Spiractinospora alimapuensis: one gene and its partner. The protein of the gene in region 1 interacts with the protein of each later gene in a pairwise test. Links are inferred from orthologs where the notes say so. Each region holds a gene or a part of one and is shown in the gene's direction. Other genes may lie near its edges.

Region 1 (7,751 bases):
CCGCCTCCAGCCGACGGACGTGCGGAATCACCTCCGCCAGCGCGTCCCGGAACGGCCCGTGGGTACTGAAGTAACCGAACCCGAACGTGTCCCGCAGATCCAGCAGCTTCCGGGCGTTCTCCTCGGGGGAGCCGACCAGAACGTAGGGGTTCTCCAACACTTTCTCCGCGGTGTCCAGCCCGGTCGCACCGAAGCGATCCGCCAGGTCCGCGGCTGAGGCCTCGGCGTCGTCCGTGGTGAACACTGCCTGCAGCAGCACGTTGTACTCCAGCGACTCCGCCCGCGTGCCGGACCGCTGCCGGACGTACTCCACTCGTTGCCGCGTCTGCTCGTAGGAGGCGAGCAGGAACGTGCCCGGCGGCTTGCCCGGGGCGTGGATCGCTCCGCTGAAGCCGATGATGTTGGCGTGCCGCGCCGCCACGTCCAGCGCCCGGTTGCCGTGACCGCCGATCAGCAACGGTGGGTGGGGTACCTGGCGTGGCAGCGGTGACTGTCCGTCCTGCGCGAAGAGCCGATCCAGCTCCGCGATCGTGTGCTCGAGGTGGTCCATGCGCTCGGCGTGCGACGGCCACGGAATCCCCGCGGCGTCGAACTCCGACTTCATGTGCCCCGCGCCCAACCCCAGTTCGAGTCGTCCCCCCGACAACCGGTCCACGGTCGCCGCCTCGCGGGCGAGCATCGCCGGGTTCCAGAACGCCGTGTTCACCACGAGCGTTCCCAGCCGCACCGTGTTCGTGACCTCCGCGGCTGTGGCCAGCATGGCGAACGGTGACCCGACGCCAAGGTGGTCCGCGGTGTGCACGACGTCGAATCCCAGACGCTCACTGTCCCGGCAGAAAGTCCGCCAGTCCTCAACGTCGACTCCTCCGAAGTTGACTCCAAACCGCAGCTTCGTCATGACCCCGATTCAACCCGGGAGGGGAACGGCGCGCTACCCGTCTCGCTGGTTTCGGTCCCTGGTTCTCCTCTGAGCTAACACCCATGGCACGCCCTCCATACTTGCGGTATGGAGGAATTGCGGACGGAGGCCAAGACAGCGGTGCGGCTCGAGACCTGGGACGCGCTGCGCGACGCGGGCGCCGCGCGCTTTCCTGGGGTGAAGGGGCGTATCCCGAACTTCGTGGGCGCCGAGCGAGCCGCCGAACGGCTCGCCACGTTACCGGAGTGGGCGGCCGCGCGGGTCGTGAAAGCCAATCCCGACTCCCCACAGTGGCCGGTGCGTACACGGGGCGTCGCCGAGGGAAAGCGTCTGTTCATGGCGGTCCCCCGTCTCGCCGGCGACGCGCCGTTCCTGCTGTTGGAGGAGGATCGGCTACACGTCGCACCCCGCACGGCCACGTCGATCAAGGGCTCCGCCGTGCACGCCACCCCGACGCCCCTGGACACGGTGGACCGGATCGACCTCATCGTCTGCGGCACCGTCGCGGTCGACCCCGACGGTCGACGCGTCGGTAAGGGCGGCGGGTTCTCCGACCTGGAGTTCGGCCTGCTCACCGAGGTGGGGTTGGTCGACGAGCACACCGTCATCGCCACCACGGTGCACCCGACGCAGGTGCTGGAGGGACCGCTGCCCGAGACCGAGCACGATTTCCGGGTCGACCTGATCGTCACGCCCGAGGAGGTGATTCGTACGCCCGCGCCCAAGCGGCCCGCGGGGATCCTCCGCAACCACCTCACGTTGGAGAAGATCGAGGAGATTCCCCCGCTGCGGCGGCTCCTGGCGGAACGGGACGCCACGGCGTGAAGCCCCAAAAACCGGTCGCTCGTGGGAAGGGGACGATGCGACGCTCGGGACATGGGCGAATCTCTCTTTGGCGATCCCATGGCGGCGATACTCTACGACAGGCTCTACCCCTGGGGTGGCCGGTCCGGGGACGAGTTCTACCTCGAGATCATCATGGCGACGGGCTCGGTGCTTGACGTGGGCTGCGGCACGGGCACCCTGCTCCGGCACGCGAGGGACCAGGGCCACACGGGCCGTCTGGTCGGGCTCGACCCCGCGGAGGCGATGTTGGAGGTCGCCCGCGCCCGGGAGACGACCGCGGGAGGAAGCGGGATCGAGTGGGTCGTGGGCGACGCGGCCTCCGTTTCCTGGGCGGCGGAGTTCGACCTGGTCATCATGACGGGGCACGCGTTCCAGGAACTGGTCAGCGACCAAGAGGTACGGCACTCCCTGTCCGCGATGCGCGGAGCACTGAGGCGCGAGGGTCGGCTGGTGTTCGAGACACGGAACCCGGCCGTGCGCGCATGGGAGCGGTGGACACCGGACCACCCCGTGACCAACTCCCACCCCATGATCGGCCGGGTGCGCTACACCCCCGAGCTCCGCAAAGTCGACGGTGACACGGTGACGTTCACCGGCACCTACGCCGCGAACGGACTGAAGGAGCCCATCAGTGGAGAGAGCACACTCCGTTTCCTCGACGTCGACAGCCTCGACGGGTTCCTCGCCGACAGCGGACTCGCCGTGGTGGAGCGCTACGGAAGCTGGAACCGCGACCCGTTGACGGCGACGAGCCCGGAGATCATCACGGTCGCACGACGTGTGTGAGGCGCGGGTGCGTCACCAGGTCCCATGCCACTCCTACACGGCCTCACAGCGCCGTGTACACACGGTGTCACTCCATCCGAATGACGCCGCGGTCCACGGCGGCGTGGACCGCGGCGGTGCGGCTGTCGACATCCAGCTTGTCGAAGATGTGCACCAGGTGGGTCTTGACCGTGGATTCGCTGATGAACAGTTCACGGGAGATCGCCCGGTTGGACATGCCGCGGGACAGCAGGCCGAGGATCTCCACCTCGCGGGCGCTGAGCGCGGGTCGCGTGTCGCGTAGACGGTGCATGAGCCGCCGTGCCACGGACGGGGCGAGCGCCGTCTGTCCCTGCGCGGCGGTGCGTACCGCCTGGCACAGCTCCTCGGGGGGAGCGTCCTTCAGGATGTAGCCGGTCGCGCCGGCCTCGACGGCGGAGAGGATGTCGGCGTCGGTGTCGTATGTCGTGAGCACCAACACCGGGGGCGCCTCGGGGCGTTCGGTGATCCGGCGGGTGGCGGTCACACCGTCCATCGCCGCGCCGAGTCGCAGGTCCATGAGCACCACGTCGATCCCACCGCGACGTACCGCCGCCAGTGCCTCCTCACCTCCGGACACCTCGGCGACGACCGTCATGTCCGAGCGGTCGTCGAACATGGCGCGCAGGCCGCGCCGGACGACCGGGTGGTCGTCCACGAGCAGCAGCCGCAGGGGATCGTCCGTCACGTCGCCTCGCCTTCGTCGGACAGTGGCAGCCGTACCGCGATGGCGGTGCCGAGGCCCGGCGAGGTCTCGACGTCGACCGTGCCGCCGAACGCGGTGATCCGGTCGCGCAGCGCGATCAGTCCGAAACCTGTCCCACCCTCGTAGGTGTCGAGGGCGGCGGGGTCGAAACCGACGCCGTCGTCGAAGATGTCCAGCGTGACCTCGTTGCCGAGAAACCCCAGGGTGACGACCGTTGTGGTGGCCCGCGCGTGCGCCACCACGTTGGCGAGACTCGCCTGGGCGGACCGCAGCAGCGCGACCTCCACGGCAGCGGGGAGAGGCGTGGGCGGCCCGTCGATCCGGGACTGGCAGTCGATCCCACTCTCCCGCCCCACCCGCTGGCACAGACGGCGAAGGGCCTCGGCCAGGCTCTGCGTCGCGAGGGAGGGAGGAGTGAGGTCGCGGACGAACCGGCGCGCTTCCTCGAGGTTGGTGACCGCGCTCGCACGTGCGTCACGGACGTGGTCGCGTCCGCGTCCCGCCGGAAGCTCGTTCTCCGCCGCCCGGAGGAGGAGAACGATGCTGGACAGCCCCTGGGCGAGCGTGTCGTGGATCTCCCGTGCCAGCCGCTCCCGTTCGGCGAGGACTCCCGCCCGGTGCTGGCTGGACGACAGCTCGTCCCGGGCACGGGTGAGCTCCTCGATGAGCCGCAGGCGCTGCTGACTCTCCCGATACAGCGTGCTGTAGCCAACCGAGATCACCACGGCCGACACCGCGCCCAGCGCCGGCCCGAGCACCATAGCGGCGTCCAGTCCGCCCGAGTGCAGCCCCTGCGTGGCCACCACCGCGGCGGTGATGACGGCGATCGCCCCCACGGCGTGACGTCCCCCCAAGAGGTGGAGGTGCCAGAAGAACAGCGGGAACGCGACCCAGGAAAAGTGCGGGCTGGCAACGAGGAGTCCGCCCCATAGTGCCGTGACCACGGCGAGCCACAGGAGTTGAGTCCACCGGCGCGCGTCACGCCGTGCCGCGCGCCCACCGGTCGCGTACACCACGGCCAGCAGCGCGGCTCCCCCGGCCGCGACCCAGCGGTACGGCGCGTCGTCCGCGACTCCCTGCACCGCGGCGATCGTGAGCAGGAGCAGGAAGCTGGCGTGAAGCACCCACCGGAGCCCGCGCAACACGGTGATGCCCGGCGGTAGCCACGATGCCGTGGACCGCGCCCCAACTGCCATTCCCCGACTCACCCCCGACCCGGTCCACACCCTAGGCACCTCTGGTGTCCGCACGCATCAATCATTCGATTGATCCCCTGGTCGGGCATTCGGACACCAGAGATCCACCTTCTCCGCGATGGCACGAACGCCGGCGCGTCCCACCCTGGATGGTGATGTCGACGTCGAGAGAGGAAAACCGTGTTCATCGCCGTTCGCGACATACGGTTCGCGTGGGGGCGTTTCGCGCTCATGGGTTCGGTGGTCGCACTCATCACCATGCTGATCGTGCTGCTGTCGGGACTGACAGCGGGGCTCGCCAGCCAGTCCACCTCCGCGGTGCGTGATCTGCCCACGGACCGGATCGTGTTCGGGTCCTCCGGTGAGGCCGATCCGGAGGAGTCGTTCGAGGACAGCGTGGTTGACGCCCCGCAGCGGGACGAATGGGCCGCGGCCCCGGGCGTGGCCGCCGCGCATCTGGTGGGTGTCACCCAGGCCAGGGCGGACATCGCCGTGGGCACCACGGGCGTCACCGTGTTCGGGGCCCCACCGGACAGCGGCCTCGCCCCGGAACGCGTGGCGGACGGAGAGGTCGTGGTCCCCGAAGGGTTCGCCGAGGAGGAGGGGATCGTCCCGGGCGACACGATGACGGTGTCCGGGCGGGAGCTGACCGTGTCGGCGGTGGCCGGAGACGCCTACTACAGCCACATGCCGGCCCTGTGGACCACCCTGGACACCTGGCGCGGCCTCGACCCCGGCCACACACCGGACGCGGAGCCCGGGGACGAGGCGACGGTTCTGGCGGTGGAGGTCGACGGGGACCTGGACGTCGCAGCGGCCGACCTGGCCGCAGACACCCTCTCGGTCGACGTCGCCGACAGCCTGAGCGCCATCGGCGCCTTCTCGTCGGAGAACGGCTCACTGCGGATGATGCTGGGTTTCCTCTACGCGATCTCGGCCCTGGTCACCGGGGCGTTCCTCACGGTCTGGACGATTCAGCGCTCCGGGGACATCGCCATCCTGAAGGCGCTCGGGGCGTCGACCCGCTACCTGCTGCGCGACGCGCTCACCCAGGCGTTCCTCGTTCTGACCGGAGGCGCCGTACTCGGCGGCGCGTTGGGAGTCGCGGTCGGAGCCGCCGCCGCGACGATGGTGCCGTTCGAGTCCACGCTGGCGACCACGCTGTTCCCGGTCGCCGGCATGGTCGCGCTCGGTATGGCGGGCGCGGCGCTCGCGGTCCGGCGCGTGACCTCGGTTGATCCCCTGACGGCACTGGGAGGTGTCCGATGAGTCTCACGCTGCACGACGTGTCCCTCACCTACCCCGACGGGGAGGACCAGGTCACCGCTCTCGCCGGCGTGTCGCTGCACGTCGCGCCAGGTGAGGTGGCGGCCGTGGTCGGCCCCTCCGGCTCCGGCAAGTCGAGCCTGCTCGCGGTGGCCGCGACGCTGATGCGCCCCGCGTCCGGAACCGTCCGAATCGACGACGTCGACGTGACCCACCTGTCGCCGGCGCGGCGCACGCATCTACGCGCGTCCAGGATCGGGATCGTGTTCCAACAACCCAACCTGGTCGGTTCGCTCACCGCCGAGGAGAACCTTCTGGTCACCGAGCACCTTCGGGGCGGTTCCGTGGCGGCGGCCCGATCCGCGGCCGAGGAGCTCCTGCGCACGGTGGGTCTGGAGAACAAACGCCATCGCCGCCCGCACCAGCTCTCGGGAGGTGAACGTCAGCGCGTGAACATCGCCCGCGCCCCCATGGGACAACCGAGTGTGCTGTTGGTGGACGAACCCACCGCGGCCCTGGACCATGCTAGGGGCCGTGGGATCACGGACCTGGTCGCGACGGTCACCCGACGGTTCGCGATCGCCACCGTGCTGGTCACCCACGACACCGAGTACCTGGACGCCGCCGACACGGTGGCACACATGCGCGACGGCCACCTCACCGGCGAGGCCGAACCCGCGGGTCATCGGTGACCCCGCCTCGGCGCGTGTGGCCGAGGCGGAGCGGGCCGCCGCACTAGGGTGGACGTGGGCGAGGCGAGGAGGCGGCGTGAACAGTGATCGGATCGAGTGCGTCGCGCGTGTGGGCGCTCCGGTGGAACGAGTGTGGCCCCTGATCGCGGACGGTGCGGGCATCCGGCGGTGGTTCGCGTTCGACGGCGCCGAGCTCGACGCCGTTCCCGGTGGGGCCGCGGTCTTCGAGTGGGCCGAGCACGGACGGTTCCTCGGCGTGGTGGAGGACGTCCGTCCGGAACGCCTGCTCACCGTACGGTGGGCACTGGTCCCCGACGTCGCGCCGGACCCCGGCAACGCCACGCTCGTGGAGTTCCCTGGAACCGGATGGCGATCAGCGTTCCCGGGTGAGGATCGTGGAGTCGGGTTTCGCCGCGCTGCACGGAAGCGACGAGGAGCGGCGGCGCTACGCCGAGGAGAACACCCAGGGGTGGCAGGCGGGGCTGTCCTTACTGACGGAGTTGGCCGAGGGCCGCTCCGGCGAGTGACGCCCACTCAACCGGAGCGCGCGTCCCGGACCGCGTTGGCGCTGGCGTGGTCCCCCCGAGCGTGAAGTCCCTCGATGACGCCGTCCTGGTCGGCGGCCGACCGGTTCTGGCTGAGTTTCGCGCGCGCCTCGATCCGGGAGATGCGTAGCTCGACGCCGACGATGGCGCGCAGTTGCCCGGCGATGAAGCGTTCGGGGGCGTCATCGGTCGACCACGGTCGTGCCTCGGTGGCCTCATGGAGGTCGGTCAGGCGGCGAACGTGGCCGTCGAGCCACGCGGGGTCGTCATGGAGGCGCAGCTCACCGAACACGTGGGCGGTCAGGTAGTTCCACGTTGGCACGACGCGGCCGTGTTCCCGCTTCGTTTCGTACCAGCCAGGGCTGACGTAGGCGTCGGGGCCGCGGAGGATGACCAGTGACTCACCGGTCGGGGGTGACTGCCAGTGGGGGTTGTTGCGTGCGAAGTGGCCGAGGAGCGCTCCGTGGTCGCCGAGGTCGGGGTCGTAGACCAGCGGGAGCATCGTCGCCCGCAGCCCGTCGGCGGTGGGGGTGACGAGGTCGCCGGCGCCGTGGTGGACCAGCAGGTGCCGCAGTTGCTCGTCGGAGACGGCGTTGTAGGAGGGAACGTACATCGTGGCCCCTTTCTGTCGCTCGTCGCACACCAGGGCGATCCAGGATCCAGCGTATTGTTCAGCGCCCGCCGAGCCCGGGACGGGGCCGGGTGGGAAGCGGCACACGATGGAGGTCCTGGGCCAGGACCACGCTTCCGGGGAACTCCGACGCCGCCTCGGCCACG
Region 2 (7,735 bases), 4.9 Mb from region 1 along the record:
TCCTCGCCGAACAGCGGGTGTCCGTCGCCGAGGTACTGATGGAGCGCGCCGCGGAGGTCGGCGCCACCGTGGCGCGCGAGGGCCTGGAGTTCGGTGTGCTGCACCGTGACGTCGCCGTCGGCGGCCAACTGGTGACCGTCCGCGGCCTGCGCGGCGAGTACGGCGACATCCTGCTCCCACTGCACGGCGAGTACCAGGCACGCAACGCCAGCATCGCCATCGCCGCGGTGGAAGCCTTCGCCGGACCCGCCGAGGGGGACGAGCGGCTCGACCCGGAACTGGTGCGTGACGGACTCTCCGGTACCCAGTCGCCAGGCCGGTTGGAGGTCGTTCGTCGAAGCCCCACCATCCTCGTGGACGCGGCACACAACCCAGCCGGCATGGCGGCCACCGCCGCAGCGGTGGAGGAGGGATTCAGCTTCGACCGCCTCGTCGGCCTCGTCGCGGTCCTCGCCGACAAGGACGTCGAGGGCATCCTGGAACCTTTGGAGCCGCTGCTCACCGAGATCGTGGTCACCCGGAACCACTCACCCCGCAGTCTCGACCCCGAGCGCCTGGCGGCGCTGGCGGTGGAGGTGTTCGGCGAGGACCGGGTACACATCGCCGAGCGCCTGGACGACGCGATCGACCTCGCGGTCACGATCGCCGAGGACACCGGTCAGCTCAGCGGGCACGGCGTTCTGATCACCGGATCCGTGGTGACGGCGGGCGACGCCCGACACCTGCTCGGAGGAGAGGAGTAGGCGATGAGAATGCTGTGCGCCGTGGTACTGGGATTCCAAGGCATGGTCATCGCCCTCGCCATCCCCGTCGCCATCAACCTCGCCGGTATCTCGGCCGGGATCGCCTCCGGCGTCTGGGGCGGCATGGCCGTGGCGGCGTTCGTGCTCGCGGGCCTACAACGGTTCACCTGGGCACGCCACCTGGGCACCGCGCTCCAGGCACTGGTCGTCGGCAGCGGGCTGATCGTCCCCGACATGGGCGGCTTCGCGATCGTCGGCATCATCTTCGGCATCCTGTGGGCCGTGGCCCTCATCCTCGGCAGTCGATTCGACGCACCGCCCGGATCGAATTCGCCCCCACAGGCCCAGGCAGCACCCGAAGAGCGGTAGAGTTCCACCGATTCCCACGATGAAGAAAGGGCCAAGTCCGTGGAACGCACCCTAGTCCTGATCAAGCCTGACGGCGTGCGCCGCAACATCATCGGTGACGTCATCAGCCGCGTGGAACGTAAGGGGCTGCGTATCGTCGCCATGGACATGCGCACCCTCGACGAAGACACCGCGAAAACCCACTACGAAGAGCACGCCCAGCGGCCCTTCTTCCCGTCCCTCGTCGAATTCATCACCTCCGGCTCCCTCGTGGCCCTGGTCGCCGAAGGCGAGCGCGCCGTCGAAGCCTTCCGCGCCCTCGCCGGAGCGACCGACCCGGTCCAGGCCGGACCCGGCACCATCCGCGGCGACTACGCCCTGGAAGTACAGACCAACATCGTGCACGGCTCCGATTCCACCTACTCGGCCGAGCGGGAGATCAAGCTGTTCTTCCCGAATCTGGACTAGTCGTCCGGGGTCGGTGTGGCGGCGTCCCTGGTGTGGGGCGCCGTTTTTGTGTTGGGGGAGCGGGGCTCCCGGTCGATTTCGACCATCCTCGCCCCGCACGGTGTGTTTGAGTAACACTCTGTGATCGGAGCGTTACGATACAAGTGGCTCGTTCCGCATCCGTGGCGGATCGGGCGGCGCTGTCCGCAAGATCAGGACAGTGACACTTGGCGCCGAATTGGGGCGGTAATGACGACCAACCTCGCGTTTCTCGGCCGCGACATGGCAGTGGATCTCGGTACCGCGAACACGCTCGTCTACGTACGAGGACGGGGCGTTGTTCTGAACGAGCCCTCTGTCGTCGCCCTCAACACGGTGACCGGGAAGATCGTCGCCGTTGGCATCGAGGCCAAGCAGATGATCGGGCGCACCCCGGACAACATCACCGCCGTGCGCCCACTGAAGGACGGCGTGATCGCCGACTTCGAGGTCACCGAGCGGATGCTCCGCTACTTCATCCAGAAGATCCACCGCAGACGCCACTTCGCCAAACCGCGCGTCATCGTCGCGGTCCCCAGCGGTATCACCGGAGTCGAACAGCGCGCGGTGAAGGAGGCCGGATACCAGGCCGGGGCCCGCCGCGTCTACATCGTGGAAGAGCCGATGGCCGCCGCTATCGGTGCCGGGCTCCCGGTACACGAGCCGACCGGAAACATGGTGGTCGACATCGGTGGCGGGACCACGGAGGTCGCCATCATCTCGCTCGGTGGGATCGTCACCGCGCAGTCGATCCGGGTGGGCGGCGACGAGCTCGACCAGGCGATCCAGACCTTCGCCAAGAAGGAGTACTCCCTCATGCTGGGGGAGCGCACGGCCGAGCGCCTCAAGATGGGGATCGGGTCCGCGTTCCCCACCGGTGACGAGCCGAAGGCGGAGGTACGCGGGCGGGACCTCATCAGCGGTCTCCCCAAGACCGTGGTGATGACGGCCGCGGAACTACGGCGCGCGATCGAGGAACCCGTCACGGCGATCATCGACGCGCTGCGCAACACCTTGGACAAGTGCCCGCCGGAGCTCGCCGGCGACATCATGGACCGCGGCGTGGCGGTCACCGGTGGCGGCGCGCTGCTTCGCGGCCTGGACGACCGGCTCCGCCACGAGACCGGGATGCCGATCCACGTGGCGGAGAACCCACTGGACTCCGTCGCGATCGGCACCGGAACCTGCGTCGAGGACTTCGAGCGGCTGCGCCAGGTCCTGGTACCGGACCGGCGGGGCTGATCGACGTGCGCACGGACAAGCCACGTCTCCTGCTCGCCGGCCTACTCGCCGTCGGCGCCGCCGTCCTGGTCCTGGACGACCAGGGCGTCGCCGACCCCGTCACGGGCGCCGCGCGCGAAGTGGGATCGTTCGCGTTCACCCCCGTCTCCGCGGGAGTCTCGGCGGCCGCCACGCCGCTGCACTCCACCTACGACGCGCTGCGCAACGCCTCCGGCGCCAACGACCGCATCAGCGAACTGGAGGAGGAGAACGCGGACCTGCGCCAACGGGTGCGTTCGGCCGAGTACGACGAGGAACGCGCTGACCAACTCGCCGACCTGTTGCACCTCAGTGACCTGGGCGGCTACGAGGTGGTCCCCGCCCACGCGGTCACCCGCATCTCCCCGCAGGGCTCCGCGGAGTCGATCGTCCTGGACGTCGGAACCGAGGACGGCGTCGGGGAGGACATGACCGTCGTGCACGCGGACGGCCTCGTGGGACGGGTCACCAACGCGACCGCGCGACGCGCCACCGTCCTCATGCTCAACGACGCCTCCTCCGCGGTCGGATCCCGTATGGAGGACTCCTCCGAGGCCGGCGTCGTGCGCGGGCAGGCCCGATCACTCTCGGGCGACAGTCTGCTGCGACTGGAACTCCTCGACTCCACCTCCACCGTGGACCCCGGCGACCGAGTAGTCACCCTGGGCTCCCACGACAACGCTCCCTTCGTCCCCGGGGTGCCCATCGGCACCGTCGAGAACATCGCCGAGGACGAGGGCGAGATGACCCAGGCGGCGGAGGTGCGCCCCGCCGTCGACCTCAGCCAGATCGACGTCGTGGGAGTCGTCGTCGCCGGCCCCGACGGGGACCCCGGCGACGACCTCCTGCCCGACGACGCCGAGAAGGACTCCGACGAGGAGGCACAGCCGTGACCCGCAGCGCACTCGTCGCCCTCATGCTCGTCGCGGCCGTCGTCATCCAGGCCGGCCTCATCAACCGACTTCCGTTCCCCGGCGGTACCGCACCCGACCTGGTGCTTCTGGTCCTGGTGGCCGCCGCGGTCGCGGTCGGACCCACCACCGGCGTGATCGCCGGCTTCAGCACCGGCCTCGCCCTGGACCTACTCCCACCGGCCGACCACGAACTGGGCCGCTACGCCATCCTGCTGTGCCTGGTGGGCTACTTCGCCGGCCGCGCCCACTCAGCGGCCCGACGCTCACCCCTACTGCCCTTCGGAGTCGCCGCGGCCGCGGTCGTCGGAGTGGTGCTGGGCGACGCACTGATCGGCGTACTCCTGGGTGACCCCCGGGTCACCGTGTCCAGTGTCCTCGGCACACTGCCGTTCGCGTTGGGGACCACGATGCTGCTCAGCCCGTTCGTCCTCTTCGCGGTCACCTGGGTGATGCGCCGCTCGGCCGAGGACGAGTTCTCCTACTTCGGCGGAGACAGCCTGGTCCCAGGAAGGCGACGATGAGTCCGCTCCCGTCCCGCCCCAGCGCCCCGAAGACCCCGGGCGCCTGGGTGATCCTGCTCGCCCAGGCCCTCGTCGTCGTCCTCGCCGTCGTCCTCACCGGGCGCCTGTGGTTCCTCCAGGTCCCCATGGGCGACTACTACCACGAGCTCGCCGCGGAGAACCGCGTCCAGGACCTGATCGTCCCCGCGGCGCGAGGCGAGATCATCGACGCCGCGGGGCGCCGGCTCGTCGGCAACGAGTCCAACCTCGTGGTCTCCGCCGACTTCCACGCCCTCGCCGAACAGGACGACGGCGGCGTCGGCGTCCTCACCGATCTCGCCGACGTGCTCGACACCGAGGTCGAGAAACTCCAGCGCCGGACCCGGCTGTGCGGACCCGACGTCGACCGGCCATGTTGGGCCGGATCCCCCTACCAACCCATCACGCTCGCCGAGGGTGTCGAACCCGAACGGGTGCTGCGCATCCTCGAACGCCAGGAGGAGTTCCCCGGGATCAGCGCCCAACAGCTCTGGCGCCGGGACTACCCCCACGGGGAGATGGCCGCCCAAGTCCTGGGCTACCTCCAACCAGTCACCGAGGACGAACTCGAACAACGCGAACAGCTACGCACACAGTTCACCGGCGTCGACCTGGTTGGTCGCGACGGCGTGGAAGCCAGCTACGACGAACAGCTCCGTGGAAACGCCGGCCTGCGGCGCCTCGCCGTCGACGCCGGCGGCAACGTCACCGAGGTCGTGGAGGAGACGGCGGCGGAGTCGGGCCAAACCCTCGTCACCACCATCGACAGCAAGGTGCAGGGCATCGCCGAGGACGCGCTCGAGGCCGGCCTCAACCGCTCCCGCGGCCAGGGCTATCCGGCGGACTCCGGAGCGGTCGTCGTCATGGACGTCACCAACGGCGACGTGGTGGCGATGGCGAGCTCACCGAGCTACGACCCCAGCGTCTGGGACGGCGGAATCGACCAGGAGACCTACGACCGGCTCCTCTCCGAGGACGCCGGCGAACCGCTCACCTCCCGCGCGGTGCAGGGGCTGTACCCGCCGGGCTCCACGTTCAAGCCGTCCACGTTGTCCGCGGCCGTCGAGAACGGCTACGACCTGAACGGAAGCTACCCCTGCCCCAGCTCCTACCAGGTCGGCAACCGCGCGTTCAAGAACTACGAGAGCGGCTCCTACGGCACCATCAGCCTGCACCGCGCGCTCGTCGTCTCCTGCAACACCATCTTCTACAAGTTCGGCCACGAGCAGTGGCTCCAGGACGGGGGATCGGACCCCGTGGACGACCCCGTCGACGCGGAGCCGACCATGGCGCGCGGATTCGGCTTCGGTTCACCGACGGGGATCGACCTGCCGGACGAACCCACCGGACGTATCCCCGACCGCGCGTGGAAGCAGGAGTACTGGGAGCAGACGAAGGACCAGGCCTGTGAGAATGCCGAAGGCGGCTACGACGGCCAGGACAACGCGGGCTACCTGCGCCAGGCCGACCGCGAACACTGCCTTGACGGCTACGCGTGGCGCGCGGGCGACGCCGCCAACTTCGCGATCGGCCAGGGCGACGTTCTCGTCTCACCACTGCAGCTCGCCGTCGCCTACTCCGCGATCGCGAACGGGGGCACCGTGTACGAACCACGTGTCGGCAAGGGGTTCATCTCTCCGACCGGTGACGTGGAGACGATCGAACCCGAGGTCGCCGGCGAAGTGCCCGCCAGCGACGAGACCCTGAGCTACATCCGTGACGCCCTCGGGGACGTCACCCGGTCCGGCACCGCGAGCGGGGCGTTCGGCGACTTCCCACAGAACGAGGTCGCAGTTGCCGGAAAGACCGGCACCTCCACCTCCGTCGGGCGTACGGAGTCGGCGCTCTTCGCGTCCTTCGCCCCGGCCGACGACCCCCGCCTGGCCGTCGTGGTCGTCCTGTCCCAGGGTGGCACCGGCGGTACATACGCGGCCCCGGTGGCCGCCGAGGTCTACGAGGGCATCTACGGCGTCGGTGGAGCTGATGAGGCCGCGCTGCCGGACGGGGAACCACCGACAGAGATGCCCGAGATGAAACCCAACGGCGAAGTGGTCCCTCCTGAGGACGTGGAGCCGTGAGCGCGCTCCCGAGCCTCGCCCCCAGCCGCGGCTCCGTGACCCGGGTGATCCGCACCGGGCTTCCGAGGCGGGTGGACTGGGTTCTGGTCGTGAGCGTGGTCGCCCTGTCCGTTCTGGGCAGTCTGCTCGTCTGGTCGGCCACCGCCGACCCCGCGGACCCCGGCGTCACCGACATGTTCCGCCGCCACATCGCGCACGTCTCGGTGGGTGCGATCGTGTGTGTGGTCGTCGCCGCGCTCGACTACCGCGTCCCCAAGGCCTACGCCTCCATCATCTACCTCGTCGTGTGCGTCGGGCTGGTCCTCGTGCTCACACCGCTCGGCGCGACCATCAACGGCTCGCGTGGCTGGCTGGTCGCGGGGCCGCTGCAGATGCAGCCGAGCGAGCTCGCCAAGGTGGGAGTCATCCTCGTCCTCGCCATGCTGTTCGGCGAGCCCCGCGACGGCGAGAAGGCACCCACGGCGCGGGACGTCCTGCTGGGCCTCGGCGCGCTCGCCATCCCCGGCATCCTCGTCGTCACCCAACCCGACCTCGGCACCGCGCTCGTCTTCGGCGCGATCTTCCTCACCATGCTCGCGGTCTCCGGCGCGCCCCTGCTGTGGATCGGCGGGATGCTGCTCGCCGGGTTCCTCGCCGCGGGATCGGTGTTCTGGTTCGACCTGCTCGAGCCCTACCAGATGGACCGGCTCGCCACCCTCATGGAGCCCTCCGCCGACCCCCAGGGCACCGGCTACAACACCAACCAGGCCCTCATCGCCGTGGGATCCGGGGGCGTCACCGGTAAGGGGCTCTTCGACGGAGAACAGACCGCCGGTCACTTCGTCCCCGAACAACACACCGACTTCGTCTTCACCGTCGCGGGCGAGGAGTTCGGGTTCGTCGGTGCCGCTGCCGTCATCGGTCTCATCATGATCGTGCTGCTGCGCATCCTGCGCATCGCCCGCAAGTGCGAGGTGCCCTACGGCCGCCTGCTGTGTGTCGGCGTCGCCGCGTGGTTCGCCTTCCAGAGCACCGTGAACATCGGTATGTGCCTGGGCATCATGCCGGTCACCGGGATCCCGCTGCTGTTCCTCTCCTACGGCGGGACGGCGGCCGTCGCCCAGTTCGCCGCGGTGGGTCTGGTCCTCGCGGTCAACGCCCGCGATCCCGGATACGACTGACACCTGGCGGTGACCCCCGCCAGAACGGCGGCGCGGGGCCAGTATTCGGCCGGTGGCGGGCGGTGTGTGGGCTCCGCAGTGTCGGAGCGCGCAGGCGGGTAGCCTGGGAGACTCCTACCACCGATCCCTGGGGGAGTCCGCATGCCCGTTGAGTCCGTCTTCCCTCAACTGGAGGACCTGCTTCCCAGCGTGCGCAAGCCCGTGCAG

What was found.
Region 2: the proteins of J4H86_RS02215 (region 1) and ndk interact in binary tests that used the Escherichia coli proteins (3 or more experiments, as listed by UniProt). The link is inferred for Spiractinospora alimapuensis from one-to-one orthologs.

The regions. Positions count from the first base shown.
Region 1 is NZ_CP072467.1:499,614-507,364, forward strand. Bases 5-2,875 are described here. They hold J4H86_RS02215 (5-formyltetrahydrofolate cyclo-ligase), read left to right. Parts: upstream 5-1,006; coding sequence 1,007-1,744; downstream 1,745-2,875. Other genes in these bases: J4H86_RS02210 (TIGR03621 family F420-dependent LLM class oxidoreductase), read right to left, coding at 5-898; J4H86_RS02220 (class I SAM-dependent methyltransferase), read left to right, coding at 1,796-2,551; J4H86_RS02225 (response regulator), read right to left, coding at 2,619-2,875. Also shown: more of J4H86_RS02210, read right to left, coding at 1-4; more of J4H86_RS02225, read right to left, coding at 2,876-3,257; J4H86_RS02230 (sensor histidine kinase), read right to left, coding at 3,254-4,471; J4H86_RS02235 (FtsX-like permease family protein), read left to right, coding at 4,652-5,740; J4H86_RS02240 (ABC transporter ATP-binding protein), read left to right, coding at 5,737-6,429; J4H86_RS02245 (hypothetical protein), read left to right, coding at 6,816-6,956; J4H86_RS02250 (FMN-binding negative transcriptional regulator), read right to left, coding at 6,964-7,587; J4H86_RS02255 (ribonuclease Z), read right to left, coding at 7,646-7,751. UniProt on the Escherichia coli protein: Involved in the removal of 5-formyltetrahydrofolate.
Region 2 is NZ_CP072467.1:5,356,086-5,363,820, forward strand. Bases 1-2,855 are described here. They hold ndk (nucleoside-diphosphate kinase), read left to right. Parts: upstream 1-1,151; coding sequence 1,152-1,559; downstream 1,560-2,855. Other genes in these bases: J4H86_RS24910 (bifunctional folylpolyglutamate synthase/dihydrofolate synthase), read left to right, coding at 1-743; J4H86_RS24915 (DUF4233 domain-containing protein), read left to right, coding at 747-1,112; J4H86_RS24925 (rod shape-determining protein), read left to right, coding at 1,788-2,819; mreC (rod shape-determining protein MreC), read left to right, coding at 2,825-2,855. Also shown: more of mreC, read left to right, coding at 2,856-3,730; rod shape-determining protein MreD, read left to right, coding at 3,727-4,272; mrdA (penicillin-binding protein 2), read left to right, coding at 4,269-6,368; rod shape-determining protein RodA, read left to right, coding at 6,365-7,528; J4H86_RS24950 (TIGR03960 family B12-binding radical SAM protein), read left to right, coding at 7,670-7,735. UniProt on the Escherichia coli protein: Major role in the synthesis of nucleoside triphosphates other than ATP. The ATP gamma phosphate is transferred to the NDP beta phosphate via a ping-pong mechanism, using a phosphorylated active-site intermediate.